Regions from separate parts of the Bacillus sp. NEB1478 genome, predicted to be linked through region 2. Evidence: a T-box and tRNA genes for the amino acid it is inferred to sense, from the RefSeq annotation. Region 2 holds a T-box; the other holds one or more tRNA genes.

Region 1 (8,028 bases), 1.4 Mb from region 2:
TGAACCGGATCACGGTTCTAGGTTAGAATTTCAATACAGCCAGGGTAGTATCCCACCGACGCCTCCACCGAAGCTGGCGCTCCGGCTTCTCAGGCTCCTACCTATCCTGTACAAGCTGTACCAAAATCCAATATCAAGTTGCAGTAAAGCTCCATGGGGTCTTTCCGTCCTGTCGCGGGTAACCTGCATCTTCACAGGTACTATAATTTCACCGGGTCTCTCGTTGAGACAGTATCCAAGTCGTTACACCTTTCGTGCGGGTCGGAACTTACCCGACAAGGAATTTCGCTACCTTAGGACCGTTATAGTTACGGCCGCCGTTTACTGGGGCTTCAATTCAGAGCTTCTCCTAAAAGGATAACCCCTCCTCTTAACCTTCCAGCACCGGGCAGGTGTCAGCCCCTATACTTCACCTTGCGGTTTCGCAGAGACCTGTGTTTTTGCTAAACAGTCGCTTGGATCTATTCACTGCGGCTCTCTCGGGCGATAAACCCTATCAGAGCACCCCTTCTCCCGAAGTTACGGGGTCATTTTGCCGAGTTCCTTAACGAGAGTTCTCCCGATCATCTTAGGATTCTCTCCTCGCCTACCTGTGTCGGTTTGCGGTACGGGCACATCTTTCCTCACTAGAGGCTTTTCTTGGCAGTGTAGGATCAGGGACTTCGGTACTAAATTTCCCTCGCCATCACAGCTCAGCCTTCACGTTGGACGGATTTGCCTATCCAACAGCCTAACTGCTTAGACGCACTATTCCATCAGTGCGCTCACCCTACCTTACTGCGTCCCCCCATCGTTCAAACGGAAAGGAAGTGGTACAGGAATATCAACCTGTTATCCATCGCCTACGCTTTTCAGCCTCGGCTTAGGCCCCGACTAACCCTGAGCGGACGAGCCTTCCTCAGGAAACCTTAGGCTTTCGATGGACAAGATTCTCACTTGTCTTTCGCTACTCATACCGGCATTCTCACTTCAAAGCGCTCCACCAGTCCTTCCGGTCTGACTTCGCTGCACTTCGAACGCTCCCCTACCCCTGTACCATACGGTACAAGCCATAGCTTCGGTGATACGTTTAGCCCCGTTACATTTTCGGCGCAGAGTCACTCGACCAGTGAGCTATTACGCACTCTTTAAATGGTGGCTGCTTCTAAGCCAACATCCTGGTTGTCTGGGCAACTCCACATCCTTTGCCACTTAACGTATACTTTGGGACCTTAGCTGATGGTCTGGGCTGTTTCCCTTTTGACTACGGATCTTATCACTCGCAGTCTGACTCCCGCGGATAATTCTCTGGCATTCGGAGTTTGACTGAATTCGGTAACCCTGTGGGGGCCCCTAGTCCAATCAGTGCTCTACCTCCAGGAATCTTGCCGCGAGGCTAGCCCTAAAGCTATTTCGGGGAGAACCAGCTATCTCCGTGTTCGATTGGCATTTCACCCCTACCCACACCTCATCCCCGCACTTTTCAACGTGCGTGGGTTCGGGCCTCCATTCAGTGTTACCTGAACTTCACCCTGGACATGGGTAGATCACACGGTTTCGGGTCTACGACCACGTACTATGTCGCCCTATTCAGACTCGCTTTCGCTGCGGCTCCGTCTATTCAACTTAACCTTGCACGGGATCGTAACTCGCCGGTTCATTCTACAAAAGGCACGCCGTCACCCGTTAATGGGCTCCGACTACTTGTAGGCACACGGTTTCAGGATCTATTTCACTCCCCTTCCGGGGTGCTTTTCACCTTTCCCTCACGGTACTGGTTCACTATCGGTCACTAGGGAGTATTTAGCCTTGGGAGATGGTCCTCCCGGATTCCGACGGGGTTTCACGTGTCCCGCCGTACTCAGGATCCACTCTGGAGGGAACGAAGTTTCAGCTACAGGGCTGTTACCTTCTTCGGCTGGCCTTTCCAGACCACTTCACCTACCTCGTTCCTTTGTAACTCCGTATAGAGTGTCCTACAACCCCAGAGGGCAAGCCCTCTGGTTTGGGCTGATTCCGTTTCGCTCGCCGCTACTCAGGAAATCGCATTTGCTTTCTCTTCCTCCGGGTACTTAGATGTTTCAGTTCCCCGGGTCTGCCTTCTCATACCCTATGTATTCAGATATGGATACCATCCCATTACGGATGGTGGGTTCCCCCATTCGGAAATCCCCGGATCAATGCTTACTTACAGCTCCCCGAGGCATATCGGTGTTCGTCCCGTCCTTCTTCGGCTCCTAGTGCCAAGGCATCCACCGTGCGCCCTTTCTAGCTTAACCTTATATTGATGTTTGATAAGCATCGAATCTCTTCGTTGACTTCGTCTTTCCGGTGCTCATGTATCGAAATACACTCCACTCCTTCAAGACTTTGTCGCCTCAATCTTCTCGCTTCTGAAACATCAAACAGTTATTGCTTGGCGCAGATAAATAATATATATCTGCCTTGCATATTGTTTGGATGTCGATATCTAGTTTTCAAAGAACATAAAACCATTAAAAAAGGCATCATCGTAAGATGTGCAATGGTGGAGCTTAGCGGGATCGAACCGCTGACCTCCTGCGTGCAAGGCAGGCGCTCTCCCAGCTGAGCTAAAGCCCCAAATGTTTGGGTTTTATAAAAATGGTGGGCCTAAATGGACTCGAACCATCGACCTCACGCTTATCAGGCGTGCGCTCTAACCAGCTGAGCTATAGGCCCATAAAGGAATGTTGAAGTTCCTTCAAAACTGAACAAAAGAAGAATAGGCGTACTTACGAAACAGTCTAAGCTGTCTCATAATCTCCATAGAAAGGAGGTGATCCAGCCGCACCTTCCGATACGGCTACCTTGTTACGACTTCACCCCAATCATCTGTCCCACCTTCGGCGGCTGGCTCCCAAAAGGGTTACCCCACCGACTTCGGGTGTTACAAACTCTCGTGGTGTGACGGGCGGTGTGTACAAGGCCCGGGAACGTATTCACCGCGGCATGCTGATCCGCGATTACTAGCAATTCCGGCTTCATGTAGGCGAGTTGCAGCCTACAATCCGAACTGAGAGTGGCTTTTTGGGATTGGCTTGGCCTCGCGGCTTCGCAACCCTTTGTACCACCCATTGTAGCACGTGTGTAGCCCAGGTCATAAGGGGCATGATGATTTGACGTCATCCCCACCTTCCTCCGGTTTGTCACCGGCAGTCACCTTAGAGTGCCCAACTGAATGCTGGCAACTAAGGTCAAGGGTTGCGCTCGTTGCGGGACTTAACCCAACATCTCACGACACGAGCTGACGACAACCATGCACCACCTGTCACTCTGTCCCCCGAAGGGGAAAGCTCTATCTCTAGAGTGGTCAGAGGATGTCAAGACCTGGTAAGGTTCTTCGCGTTGCTTCGAATTAAACCACATGCTCCACTGCTTGTGCGGGCCCCCGTCAATTCCTTTGAGTTTCAACCTTGCGGTCGTACTCCCCAGGCGGAGTGCTTAATGTGTTAACTTCAGCACTGAGGGTGGAACCCCCCAACACCTAGCACTCATCGTTTACGGCGTGGACTACCAGGGTATCTAATCCTGTTTGCTCCCCACGCTTTCGCGCCTCAGCGTCAGTTACAGGCCAAAAAGCCGCCTTCGCCACTGGTGTTCCTCCACATCTCTACGCATTTCACCGCTACACGTGGAATTCCACTTTTCTCTCCTGCACTCAAGTCTCCCAGTTTCCAATGACCCTCCACGGTTGAGCCGTGGGCTTTCACATCAGACTTAAGAGACCGCCTGCGCGCGCTTTACGCCCAATAATTCCGGATAACGCTTGCCACCTACGTATTACCGCGGCTGCTGGCACGTAGTTAGCCGTGGCTTTCTGGTTAGGTACCGTCAAGGTACGAGCAGTTACTCTCGTACTTGTTCTTCTCTAACAACAGAGCTTTACGACCCGAAGGCCTTCATCGCTCACGCGGCGTTGCTCGGTCAGGCTTTCGCCCATTGCCGAAGATTCCCTACTGCTGCCTCCCGTAGGAGTCTGGGCCGTGTCTCAGTCCCAGTGTGGCCGATCACCCTCTCAGGTCGGCTACGCATCGTCGCCTTGGTGAGCCGTTACCTCACCAACTAGCTAATGCGCCGCGGGCTCATCTGTAAGTGTCAGCCGAAACCGACTTTCAAAAAGAAGAAATGCTTCCTCTCTTGTTATCCGGTATTAGCCCCGGTTTCCCGGAGTTATCCCCGTCTTACAGGCAGATTACCCACGTGTTACTCACCCGTCCGCCGCTAAATCAGAGGAGCAAGCTCCTCATCATTCGCTCGACTTGCATGTATTAGGCACGCCGCCAGCGTTCATCCTGAGCCAGGATCAAACTCTCCATAAAAGTGTTTGTCTTGCTCGTTTTTAAAACTGACGGAATTAATTCTTAATTCCTTACCTATTTCTTTTGTTCAGTTTTCAAAGAACTTTATCGCGTCACTCTCTTAAAGCAGCGACAAAAACTATCTTACCACATATCTATTATGTGATGCAACAACTTTTTCAAAAAAGTTTATGTTAGTATTTGTCGATAAATATGTAAGAAAAGCAACAACGTTTATTACTATATCAGCGTTTTAGAGACCCGTCAACGACTTTTTAAAGTTTTTGTAAAAAAACCTCGTTTCATCAAAGAAACGAGGTGTAAATCAGCTATTGGGAGTACTTTTCTAATAGATTGTTTTTCGTTTCCCATACTTGTTTTGATAAGTCTACGAAGTATTCTTGCGGTTTAAGTCTTCTTAAATGCTGCGGCCAGAACAATTTCAGCTGAGCGTTATGGTAGTCGCGAATTTCATCAAGCTGAGGCAGTTCATAAACAAGCTTTCCTTCTATATATATAGGATGCAGAAGTTCTTCTGCTCTGAATGAATGAACTATTTTACTTTTATAAGTATGAACCGGATCAAAAAGCTTAAGGTCTTTTTCAGGAATTTCCTCGCCGACCATTGTAATGTAATCAGCTTCTGCTTTTCCTTTATTGTTAATGATTCGGTATACCGTCTTGTAACCAGGTGTCGTTATTTTTTCAACATTAGAAGAAATTTTAATCGTCGGCACGTATTCTTCATCTTCGTATTTGGCGACAACTTTATATACTCCGCCTAAAGCTGGCTGATCAGATGCTGTAATCAACTGTGTACCGATTCCCCAAGATGTAATTTGAGCACCTTGTGATTTTAAATCATTGATTACATCATCATCCAAGTCATTACTCGCAACAATTACTACATCTTCAAGTCCCGCTTCATCCAGCATTTTACGAGCTTCAATGGATAAGTAAGCTAAGTCACCGCTGTCTAAACGGATACCTTTCAGAGATTTCCCCTCTTCTTTCATATGAAGTCCCACTTTAATCGCATTTGGAATTCCGCTTTTTAACGTATTATACGTATCTACTAAAAGAATACTTTGATCAGGCAGCGCTTTTGCAAAACTTTCAAATGCTTTTTCTTCTGTATCAAAGTCCTGGACCCAGGCATGTGCATGCGTCCCTTTTGTCGGGATGCCGAACAGTTTTCCTGCACGCATATTCGATGTGGCATTAAAGCCGGCAATATACGCGGCACGCGCACCCCATATCGCAGCATCAGCCTCTTGGGCACGCCTTGTTCCAAACTCCATCAACTGATCGTCCGGTGCAACATGACGAATGCGGGCTGCTTTTGTCGCAATTAATGTCTGGTAGTTCATGAAATTGAGCAAAGCTGTTTCTAGCAAGTGCGCTTCAAAGACACGTGTTTTTATTCGAATAAGAGGTTCGTTCGGAAAAACGAGTGTTCCTTCTTTTACTGAAAACAACTCACCCGAAAAGCGGAAATTTCTTAGCTCAGCTAGAAATTCTTCATCATATTGTTCTTCCTGTGTTCTCAAATAATCAATATCTTCATCTTTAAATTGAAGGTGGTTAATATAATGAATGATTCGTTCTAGTCCTGCGAAAACCGCATAACCACTTTTAAAAGGATTCTTTCGGAAGAACGCTTCAAAAACTCGAACTCCATTATGAGTACCGTTTTTCCAGTGGGCGTACATCATATTGATTTGATATTTGTCTGTATGTAATGCTAGATCTTCATAACTCATTCAATGGCCCCGCCTTTCTCTTGTTACATTTTTCACTAATTCATTCGCTGCTAAACATGAAAAAATGCCCGGTCTCTCAAAAATAAGACCGGGGAAGTTATTATTATTATAATTCTATTGTTTACTTTTTGCTTATTTGACGAATTTTTGAATCACAGATTTTAAATACATAGTCTCCTAGTACTCAACCGCTTCCTTCGTGTGTGTTTTCTTAAACTCAACCGGATTCGGGTCAAAGTACTCCATTGTGAATTTTGGTACGAATTTGTTGTTTTGCAAGTAGCCTGAACCCCATGTTGGATCCATTGTCAGCCAACGTCCATCGACTTTCGTTTCCACCCATCCATGGCTTTGTCCCGCGTAGCCCGTTACCATTTGAGCTTCCATACCGCTTGCCCGGAGTAAGGCAATTGTTAAATATGCAAAGTCCTGACATACTCCCTTTTTCTCAGCTAATGTTTTTAGAGCGCTGTCGTCAAATTCAAATGTACGGTTATTCAGTTTATCTAAATCGTACTTTACGTTTTTTGCAACATATTCATAAACAGCTAATGCTTTATCTTTTTGTATTTTCTTATTCTTAGTCAGCTGCTCTGCTAAGCGCCGGATTTCTGGTGCATCAGACTGAATGCCTCTTGAAGGCAGTGTGTACCGCTGATCTTTTGTGTTTGTGTTCTCGACCGTAAACCCTGCCACACCAGTAAAATGCTGCACAAATTCGTTAGTCATCGCAAAGTCAGGTGCCATTACGGCAACATCATAGTTACCTGGACCAAATCGCAAAAAGAATTCGCCTTCAAATTTATAGTCTTTTACAGGAATAGCATACATTGCTTCCAGACCATCCTTTTTTGTAGTTACAAACACAACATTTGTCTTATCTGCGTCAGGAGCATTTGAATCGATGCTTCCTTTTACTTTGTATGTTAAATCTGTTTTTTCTCCGCCAACTTCAGGAGTTTCGAGATTGAATCCTTTTTCCTTATAAGCATCCGAAAAATGGATGGGTTCAAATTTCTCGTTTGATAAATTATCTACGTATAGAGTTGCTGCTTCCGAATAATAATTAGTCATTCCGTCTTTTGGCGTCATAATCTTCACTTCATGAACGCCTTGACCGTAGTAAAGGGGAATTTTTTTAGAAAACTCACCTTCTTTAACTGGAATGATTATATTCGTAGATTCGCTGTCCTTTGTTAACTCAACCATCAGCTTATCTACACTCGTATCCTCTACTTTACCGTTCAGTTCAAATGATCCATCCTTCTCCATAAATCCATCAAGACCATTTTGTAACGTTAAACCATGTTTTAATGCATTGTTCGTAAAAAGAATGTCCCTATTTACTTCGGGATTAACATTTTCAACATCAAACTGAGCCAATTCATAAAAATAATCTTCGGCATTATCACTTGGGAGACTTACTTTTACAGAGTAGTTCCCTTTTCCGTTAAAAAGCTTAATCTTTTTCTCGAATTCCCCATTTTTAATAGGAGCATAATAACTAAATTCACGGCCGCCAGGACCATCATTTTCGCTTTTTACTTCAATCCAGGCATAGTCTGCTTTGAAATTTTTGTATTTCTTCGCTTTTCCTTTAATAAGAACCGTTGAGTTTGCTGTAAACTCTTTATATTTCGGGCTGGTTAACGTGGCGTCCACCTGACCCGCATATGGAAGGAGTTTCAATTTCTCAAGTTTCTCTTCTCTATTCTCTTTATCAGCCAATGCTGTATACTTGTCTTTCTTTTCCTCGTTCTGAGGTTGGGAAGCTTCTTGAAGGGCACTGCAAGCAGACATTGTAATGATCATAAAGATTAAAAGGGAACTCGATATTATTTTTTTCATGAAGGTTCTCCTTATATTATTAATCTAGTAATTGAATATTATCACTTTCCCCTTAGTTGCCATTTTATAACAAGTACTTATAAAAAAATCGGTCCTAATATCTTTTAAGGAAATAAGAG
Region 2 (8,028 bases):
GCTTTATAAGGCGATTTTCCTGTAATCGCTACAGATGTAGAAAGGGAAGAGTTAAACCATCCGCGGTATTGGTCAGACCCTTCTAAATAAAGGTCAGCAGGGCGAACTAGATCTTCTCTTTCTTCTAATACACCCCAATGTGATGTTCCAGAATCGAACCAAACGTCCATGATGTCAGTTTCTTTTGTGAAACGTCCATTTGGACTGTGTGAAGAAGTAAAACCATCTGGAAGCAGATCTTTTGCTTCTCTTTCAAACCAGACGTTTGATCCATGTTCTCTAAACAATTCTACTACATGACTAATTGTTTCTTCTGTAAGAATCGCTTCTCCATCCTCGCCATAGAAAACCGGAATCGGAACACCCCATGCACGCTGACGGGAGATACACCAGTCTTCACGATCCTTTATCATGTTATGAAGACGTGTTTCACCCCAGTTTGGAATCCAGTTTACTTCTTCGATCGCACGCAGCATATCTTCACGAATTCCTTTGATTGAAGCAAACCATTGTGCAGTAGCACGGAAAATAACAGGTTTCTTCGTTCTCCAGTCATGCGGATATGAGTGTTTTATAAATGATAGTTTTAATAAAGCGCCTTTTTCTTTTAGCTGTTCTGTAATCGGCTTATTTGCCTCATCATAAAACATTCCTTCAAATCCTGGAGCATCCTTTGTCATCATTCCACGATCATCAACCGGGCATAAAACATCAAGTCCATAACGTTTACCTACTAAAAAGTCATCTTCCCCGTGGCCAGGAGCAGTGTGAACACATCCTGTACCTGCATCAGTCGTTACGTGGTCACCAAGCATAACAAGTGAGTCACGGTCATATAACGGATGTTTAGCCACTGCACGTTCAATTTCAGCACCTTTGAAACGTTTTACAACCTCTGCTTGCTCCCATTCAAAGTCTTTCTTTAAAGACTCTAATAATGCTTCAGCTACAACATATTTTCCAGTTTCAGTTTGGACGGAAACATAGTCCAGTTCAGGGTGTACAGAAATTCCTAAGTTAGCAGGAATCGTCCATGGTGTGGTCGTCCAGATGACAAGTTTTTCATCAGTATCCAGAACACCTTTGCCATCCTTCACTTCGAATGCTACAAAAATAGATGCCGAACGCTTATCTTGATATTCAATCTCAGCTTCTGCTAATGCAGACTCTGATGATGGAGACCAATATACAGGTTTCAACCCTTTATAAATTAGGTCTCGTTTTGCCATCTCGCCGAATACTTCGATTTGTCTTGCTTCGTATCCTTTTTCAAGTGTGATATAAGGATTATCCCAGTCACCGCGGACACCTAATCGTTTAAATTGTTCACGCTGGTGATCAACTTGCTTTAGTGCATATTCTTCACAAAGCTTACGGAATTCCGCAACGGATAATTCTTTACGTTTTACTTTTCCGCTCTTTGTCAAAGCAGTTTCAATCGGTAATCCATGTGTGTCCCAACCTGGTACATATGGGGAGTAATGACCTGTCATCGATTTAAAACGAACGATGATATCTTTCAAGATTTTATTTTCAGCATGCCCGATATGAATATCTCCATTTGCATATGGAGGACCATCATGCAGAATAAAAGGTGGAAGATCCTTCGTGTTCTCCATTACTTTTTGATAAATATTCATTTCATTCCATTTTTCTTGTACAACAGGTTCACGCTGAGGCAAGTTGCCGCGCATTGGAAACTCTGTTTTGGGCATTAAAAGAGTGTCTTTATAATTCATTAACAAATCCTCCTTGTATTCAATCATGCAGACTCAACTGCTCCTTTGGCTTTTTTCAAGGTTGCTGAAACGAAAAAACCTTCCCGTCCACTACTTATGAAAGTAGGGACGAGAAGGTTTTCCCGCGGTACCACCCTAATAGGTTTTTAACATAAAAACCCGCTTAGCCATCCGTAGCGTGGATGATGCGCCTAAACTTACTATCTTTTTCAGTTCAGGAACTCAAGGGTGATCTTCGAATACTGCTCTATACCAGGCTTGCACCAGCCCCTGGCTCGCTACAATAGAGTGAAAGTATTTTACTGTCCCTGTCTACGTCATTTATTAATCTTACAAAAGTATATGCGATTTTTTAAACGAATGTCAAGCTTCCGTCTTTACTTCCTGGAGCTCATAACCTTCTAGATTCTCGGGAGCATTTAAAGAATCCCAATCATCGTTTTTTAGCATCTCAAGCTGAGCTTCTATCAACATTCTGAAGCGAGTACGATAAACTGAAGATTGTTTTTTAAGTTCATCAATCTCCATTGAGATTTTTCTAGATTTTGATAAAGACTCATTGATAATACGGTCAGCATTCTTCTCCGCTTCTTTAATAATCAATCGAGCTTCTTTATTTGCCGTACGCTTAACTTCTTCACCAGTTTCTTGTGCAATGAGAATTGACTTATTTAGCGTCTCCTCGATGTTCTTAAAGTACGAAATTTTTTCTTCCAGCTTTTCAACATTTTCTTCCAGCGATTTCTTCTCCCGAATAACTGCTTCGTAATCTTTAATTACCTGATCTAAAAAGTCATTCACTTCATCTTCGCTATATCCTCTGAAACCTCTAGTGAATTCTTTGTTATGAATATCTAACGGTGTTAAGGGCACTAAAGCCACCTCCATAGATGCATTGTTTTTTACCTAAATTCGACAATTTTTCGGGTATTCCTTCTACACAAAAAAATTATTTAGGCTGTTATAAACTCTGTTGCTAATAAACGGTTGAATTCCGCGTCTTATTTTAAAAGTCCGTACCGTATTCGCCATTTTTCTCTTTTAGTTGTTCCTTCAATCGCGATCAATTTACTTCTGCCAAATCCCCGAAGCGAAAAATCATCACCTTCCCTTACTTCAACAGAAGTCTGGTCAGTGATTTTATGATTCAGCTTCACTCTGCCTTGAACGATAAGAGGCGAAACTTTTGAACGAGAAAGATTGTAAATTTCTGCGATTATGACATCTAGACGCAAAGAAGATACCGTACCGTTTCTTTCTTCATATTCAGCTTCGATTACCGCTAATGCACCTTCATCGATATGCTTAAGCTTTACACCTGTTTTGCCGATTTTCGTTAAGTTCATTTCAATAAAACCGGAGACCTCTTCTGCACATACAAATTGCACTTGATCATCTTTTACAAGAATATCACCGTATTTACTTCTTTTCACTCCAATATTCATTAAAGCACCTAACACATCTCGGTGTTCAATCGTTGAAAATTTAGATGGATATGTAATGTCAAAATAAACGAGCTGATAGTCACTTGAATTTGCTTCATAATAATCCGGATAAATGAGCGCTCTTTTTCGTTCAGAATAAGAAGAGCCTCCCCACATAGAGAGGCGGATCTCCGCATCATTTCCAACGATGCTTCTCACAATCTCTTGCTCTCGCGGATCAAGAAAATCAGTAAGTTTAGGACTGTATCTTTCAATAACGTCCTCTTTCCATCCGACTACGCGATCAACAAACTCGTGTTCTTCTGGTCTGTAATGCTGGTAAATGCTCATCATTCATTACCAGGCTAAAATGTATTGTTAAGCATGTCTGCTACAACATAAATCCCATATTTTGCAAAATGCAAAGAGATTAAAGCTACAATTGGCGACAGATCAATCATTCCAAGAGGCGGGATGATTTTTCTGAAAGGTGACAAGTATGGCTCCACCAATCTTGCCAGAACTTGGCCGAAGGAGGATTCTCTTGCGTTAGGAAACCAAGAAAGTAATATGTAACCAATTATCATGTAATAATAAACATCTAGTAATTTAACAAGTATTCCAGCTATTGTTTCTATCAAACAATTTCACCTGCCTGTATTAATCTTCGTCCATCATTTCTGAAATCGTTCCAGAAACATCGACGTTTTCTGGTGTACAAAGGAATGTATTTGGACCAAGTTTCTGAATGTCCCCGCCGATTGCATAAACAGTACCTGATAAAAAGTCTACAATCCGCTTTGCTTGGTCATGGGGAATGCGCTGCAGATTCATAACAACTGCTCTGCGGTTCTTGAGCTGATCTGCTATGTCTTGTGCCTCAGCATAAACACGCGGTTCAACAAGTACTACCTTTACTTGCTGCTGAATGCTTTGCAGACTGACAACATTAGCTTTACCTTTTTTCGTATGAGATGGTGTGATCTCTTCTTCTTCTTCATATGACTCTTCTTCATACTCATTTTCATATTCATAATCATCTTCTAAGTCAAAAAAGCGTCTGAATTTCGTTTTAATGCCCATTAAAATCCACCTCCTAAAATTCTTTACCTACTAAGCTCGTACCGATACGGAGAAAGGTAGCCCCTTCTTCAACTGCTATAACATAATCATTCGACATTCCCATTGATAGCTCAGTACACGGTGCGTGGGAAAAATCTTGATCTTGAATGTCGATTTGTAATTGTTTTAACGTTGAAAAAACATTTCGGATCAATGACTCATCTTCTGTAAATGGAGCCATAGTCATGAGCCCTGCGATTTTAATTTTGTCGTACTCTTTTAGTTTATCGACAAAAGGCATCACATCTTTTACTGATAATCCATGTTTTGAGTCTTCTTCTGCAACATTTACTTGAATAAAACAAGAAATAGTTCGTTCAGCTCTTTTTTGAATTTCTTTTGCAAGGCTTAAACGGTCAAGAGAATGTATATAATCCACATAATTAATTACATCTTTCACTTTTCTTGTCTGCAAGCTACCGATAAAATGCCAAATGACAGGCAATCCTGAAAGATGCTCTCTTTTTTCAAGGAGTCCTTCTACTCTATTTTCTCCCAGGTGTTCAATCCCCGCCTGGACTGCTTCCTTTGCAGTTTCATTACTAACATATTTCGTTACGGCTATTAATTTAACGCCCTTTGGCTCTCTGTTTTTTTCACGACAAACACGATTTATATTTTCTTCAATTTGTTCTTTATTTTCTTGAATAGTCAATCTTTGATTTTGCTCCTTTCAAAAACAACCGTCTCAAACAAGATGTTTTCTGCCGATAAAACTCATCATTCGACCTGTCTTACCATTTTCCTTCCTATAAGAAAAAAAGATGTCGTTTTTACAACTTGTACAATCATGAGATTTTGTAATATTTTCAGGAGATAATCCAGCATTAATCAAAAAAATCTCATTTAAGTTTTGTAAATTCAGCTGATATTTTCCTGATTGGTTTTTAGAAAAAACATTATTATCCTCACGTCCACCCATTGCAGCTCTTACTTCTGTGATTACTTTTTCGTCTACTTCATAGCAACAGTCGCCAATCGCAGGACCAATAGCGGCTTTTATATCTTGTATGTCTACCCTTTCCTTTTCACACCACAGTTTAACCATTTTTGGACCGATCTTTCCGACAGTCCCTCGCCAGCCTGCGTGAGCCAAGCCAATAAGATTATTTTCGGGTGAATAAAAGTAGAGAGGAACACAATCAGCATATAAAGAAGTTAATAATACATTTTCTACTTCTGTATAAATACCATCTGTATTCTCTATTGCTGATTCAAAATCCAAAGATCCTTTTCCTATATCTTGCGGTGTTACTTTCATGATGTTTGTTCCATGTACCTGCTGTGTTCCTACCCAATTTTGTATAGGAAACCCAATGTCCTCTGCAAATGCCAGTCTGTTTTTTTGGACTTTTTCTGGATTATCTTCTACATGAAATCCCATATTTAAAGTTTGAAATGAATCCGTACTAAATCCGCCAGTCCGAGTCGTAAAACCTGCCAAAATATTCGGATTTTCGTTTTGCCATGATTGCAAAGACATTTGCTTTCCAGTTTGCTTAAATAAATTCATTTTATGTTGTCCTCCTGGAAAGTTTTATGTTTATTTTACCACATTATTAGATAAGAAAGAAAAAGAACCGCTATTTCAATTGATCATACGGTTCTTTCGTGTATTCATGTAATTCGCTTGCATCCATATGTCTAACTAAAATGACATCAGCTCCAATTTTAACAATATTGCGCCATGGAATGACGATATCATTTTCCCTTGCAAAGAAACCAAGCATTTTTCCGGCCCCAGGAATAATGATAGCGTCAATTTTTCCCGTATTTAAATTTATTTCAAGATCTGCAATGTGACCAAGTTTTTTTCCATTTGCTACATTTACAACATCTTTTACTTGAAAATCAGATATTTTATTCATATGGACACCCCGCCTTTCTGTTTCCATTATATGAAGAACCAAGCTGTTTCATGTTTTTTTATCAACAAAAAAACCCGCAAAAATACGGGTTTAGCTGCTTTGAATATTTTTATTCATCTGTGAGATCGCTGCTTTTTCAAGCCTGGACACTTGTGCTTGGGATATACCGATTTCATCAGCGACTTCCATCTGTGTTTTGCCTTGAAAGAAACGCATTGTCAATATCATTTTTTCTCTATCGTTTAGACGTCTCATACCTTCTTTTAATGCTATTTCTTCAATCCATTGCATATCTTTCGCTTTATCATCACTGATCTGATCCATGACGAAAATGGGATCGCCGCCATCATTATAAATCGGTTCGAACAGTGATACAGGGTCTTGAATCGCATCAAGCGCAAATACAACTTCTTCTTTTGGAACGTCTAGTGCTTCCGCAATTTGCTGTGCAGTGGGTTCCCGAGAAAGTTTGTTCATGAGCTGGTCACGAACTTGCAGAGCTTTATATGCAATGTCTCTTAAGCTCCTTGAAACTCGAATCGGATTATTATCACGCAAATATCGCCTTATTTCTCCGATTATCATGGGTACAGCATAAGTAGAAAATTTAACATTTTGACCAAGATCGAAATTATCGATGGACTTCATAAGCCCGATACAGCCCACTTGGAATAGATCATCAACGTGCTCACCGCGATTATTGAATCGCTGTATGACACTCAGAACCAGCCTAAGGTTTCCATTTACCAGTGTTTCACGCGCATCCGGGTCACCTTTGTGCATCTTGTCAAACAGAATGCGCATCTCTGGATTTTTTAAAACAGGAAGCTTTGATGTATCAACTCCGCAAATCTCAACTTTATTTCTTGTCAAGTCTTTTCCCTCCTGCCGGGAGCTAATTTCAAATTAAGTATCACCGAACGGAGGGAAATTTATGCAATTGTGATTTTCATAAAAAATGTAAAAACACATTAAAGTTTAATTAGGATAATACTCTAAACCATTTTATTAAATTCTTTTTGAAGCCGTTTTATTATCCTTTTTTCAAGCCTCGAAATATACGATTGGGAGATCCCCAGCATATCCGCAACATCTTTTTGAGTCTTTTCTTCACCGCCGGATAATCCAAATCGCAGCTCCATGATTTGCTTTTCCCGATCATTTAACGTAAATAATGCTTTCAACAGTAGTTTTCTATCTACGTTAGCTTCGATCCTTCTTGTAATGATATCTTCTTCTGTACCTAAAACATCGGAAAGAAGCAGTTCATTTCCATCCCAATCGACATTTAGAGGTTCATCAAATGACACTTCTGAACGGGTCTTGTTGTTGCGTCTTAAATACATTAAAATTTCGTTTTCTATACAACGGGAGGCATAAGTCGCAAGCTTTATCTTTTTCTCAGGATTAAATGTATTCACAGCCTTGATTAAACCGATTGTCCCAATACTTATTAAGTCTTCAATGTTAATGCCTGTATTTTCAAACTTTCTGGCGATATAAACAACTAATCGAAGGTTTCGTTCAATCAACAGCGATTTTGCTGCCTTATCACCAGAAGGAAGCTTTTCAAGCAAAAGTGCCTCTTCTTCTTTGCTTAAGGGGGGCGGAAGTGCCTCGTTTCCCCCGATGTAATATATTTCATCAGACTTTAAACCAAGTTTAAACAATAACTTATACCAGAACATCGTAATTTTAAGACGCCACTTGAACATAAATACTCCCCTCTCACAGTAAAATCTCATTTACGAAGCTTGTACATGCTGAAGATACATTTTTGGATGGATGATTGCATCGAACTGCCCTTCACTTGATAATGCTGTCCAGCTTAATCCCACTAAGCTTTGGGGTGTTTTTACCGAGTTTCCATCTTTA

The links. A T-box is a leader RNA that pairs with one kind of tRNA and senses whether it is charged. The one in region 2 lies ahead of ileS (isoleucine--tRNA ligase), so its partner is inferred to be a tRNA-Ile.
Region 1: it has a tRNA-Ile gene. The T-box ahead of ileS (isoleucine--tRNA ligase) is inferred to sense a tRNA for this amino acid. The anticodon was not compared.

The regions. Positions count from the first base shown of each region.
Region 1 is NZ_CP134049.1:3,637,623-3,645,650, forward strand. Features, by position in the region: rRNA gene RGB74_RS18445 (23S ribosomal RNA) at 1-2,258, opposite strand, end outside; tRNA gene RGB74_RS18450 (tRNA-Ala) at 2,505-2,580, opposite strand; tRNA gene RGB74_RS18455 (tRNA-Ile) at 2,603-2,679, opposite strand; rRNA gene RGB74_RS18460 (16S ribosomal RNA) at 2,770-4,319, opposite strand; gene RGB74_RS18465 (nicotinate phosphoribosyltransferase) at 4,628-6,061, opposite strand; gene RGB74_RS18470 (transglutaminase domain-containing protein) at 6,239-7,909, opposite strand; gene RGB74_RS18475 (prepilin peptidase) at 8,014-8,028, opposite strand, start outside.
Region 2 is NZ_CP134049.1:2,261,008-2,269,035, forward strand. Features, by position in the region: gene ileS (isoleucine--tRNA ligase) at 1-1,739, opposite strand, end outside; T-box leader at 1,841-2,063, opposite strand; gene RGB74_RS11125 (DivIVA domain-containing protein) at 2,103-2,612, opposite strand; gene RGB74_RS11130 (YlmH family RNA-binding protein) at 2,741-3,514, opposite strand; gene RGB74_RS11135 (YggT family protein) at 3,529-3,801, opposite strand; gene RGB74_RS11140 (cell division protein SepF) at 3,824-4,246, opposite strand; gene RGB74_RS11145 (YggS family pyridoxal phosphate-dependent enzyme) at 4,260-4,940, opposite strand; gene pgeF (peptidoglycan editing factor PgeF) at 4,974-5,798, opposite strand; gene RGB74_RS11155 (YlmC/YmxH family sporulation protein) at 5,869-6,153, opposite strand; gene sigG (RNA polymerase sporulation sigma factor SigG) at 6,244-7,026, opposite strand; gene sigE (RNA polymerase sporulation sigma factor SigE) at 7,149-7,868, opposite strand; gene spoIIGA (sigma-E processing peptidase SpoIIGA) at 7,899-8,028, opposite strand, start outside.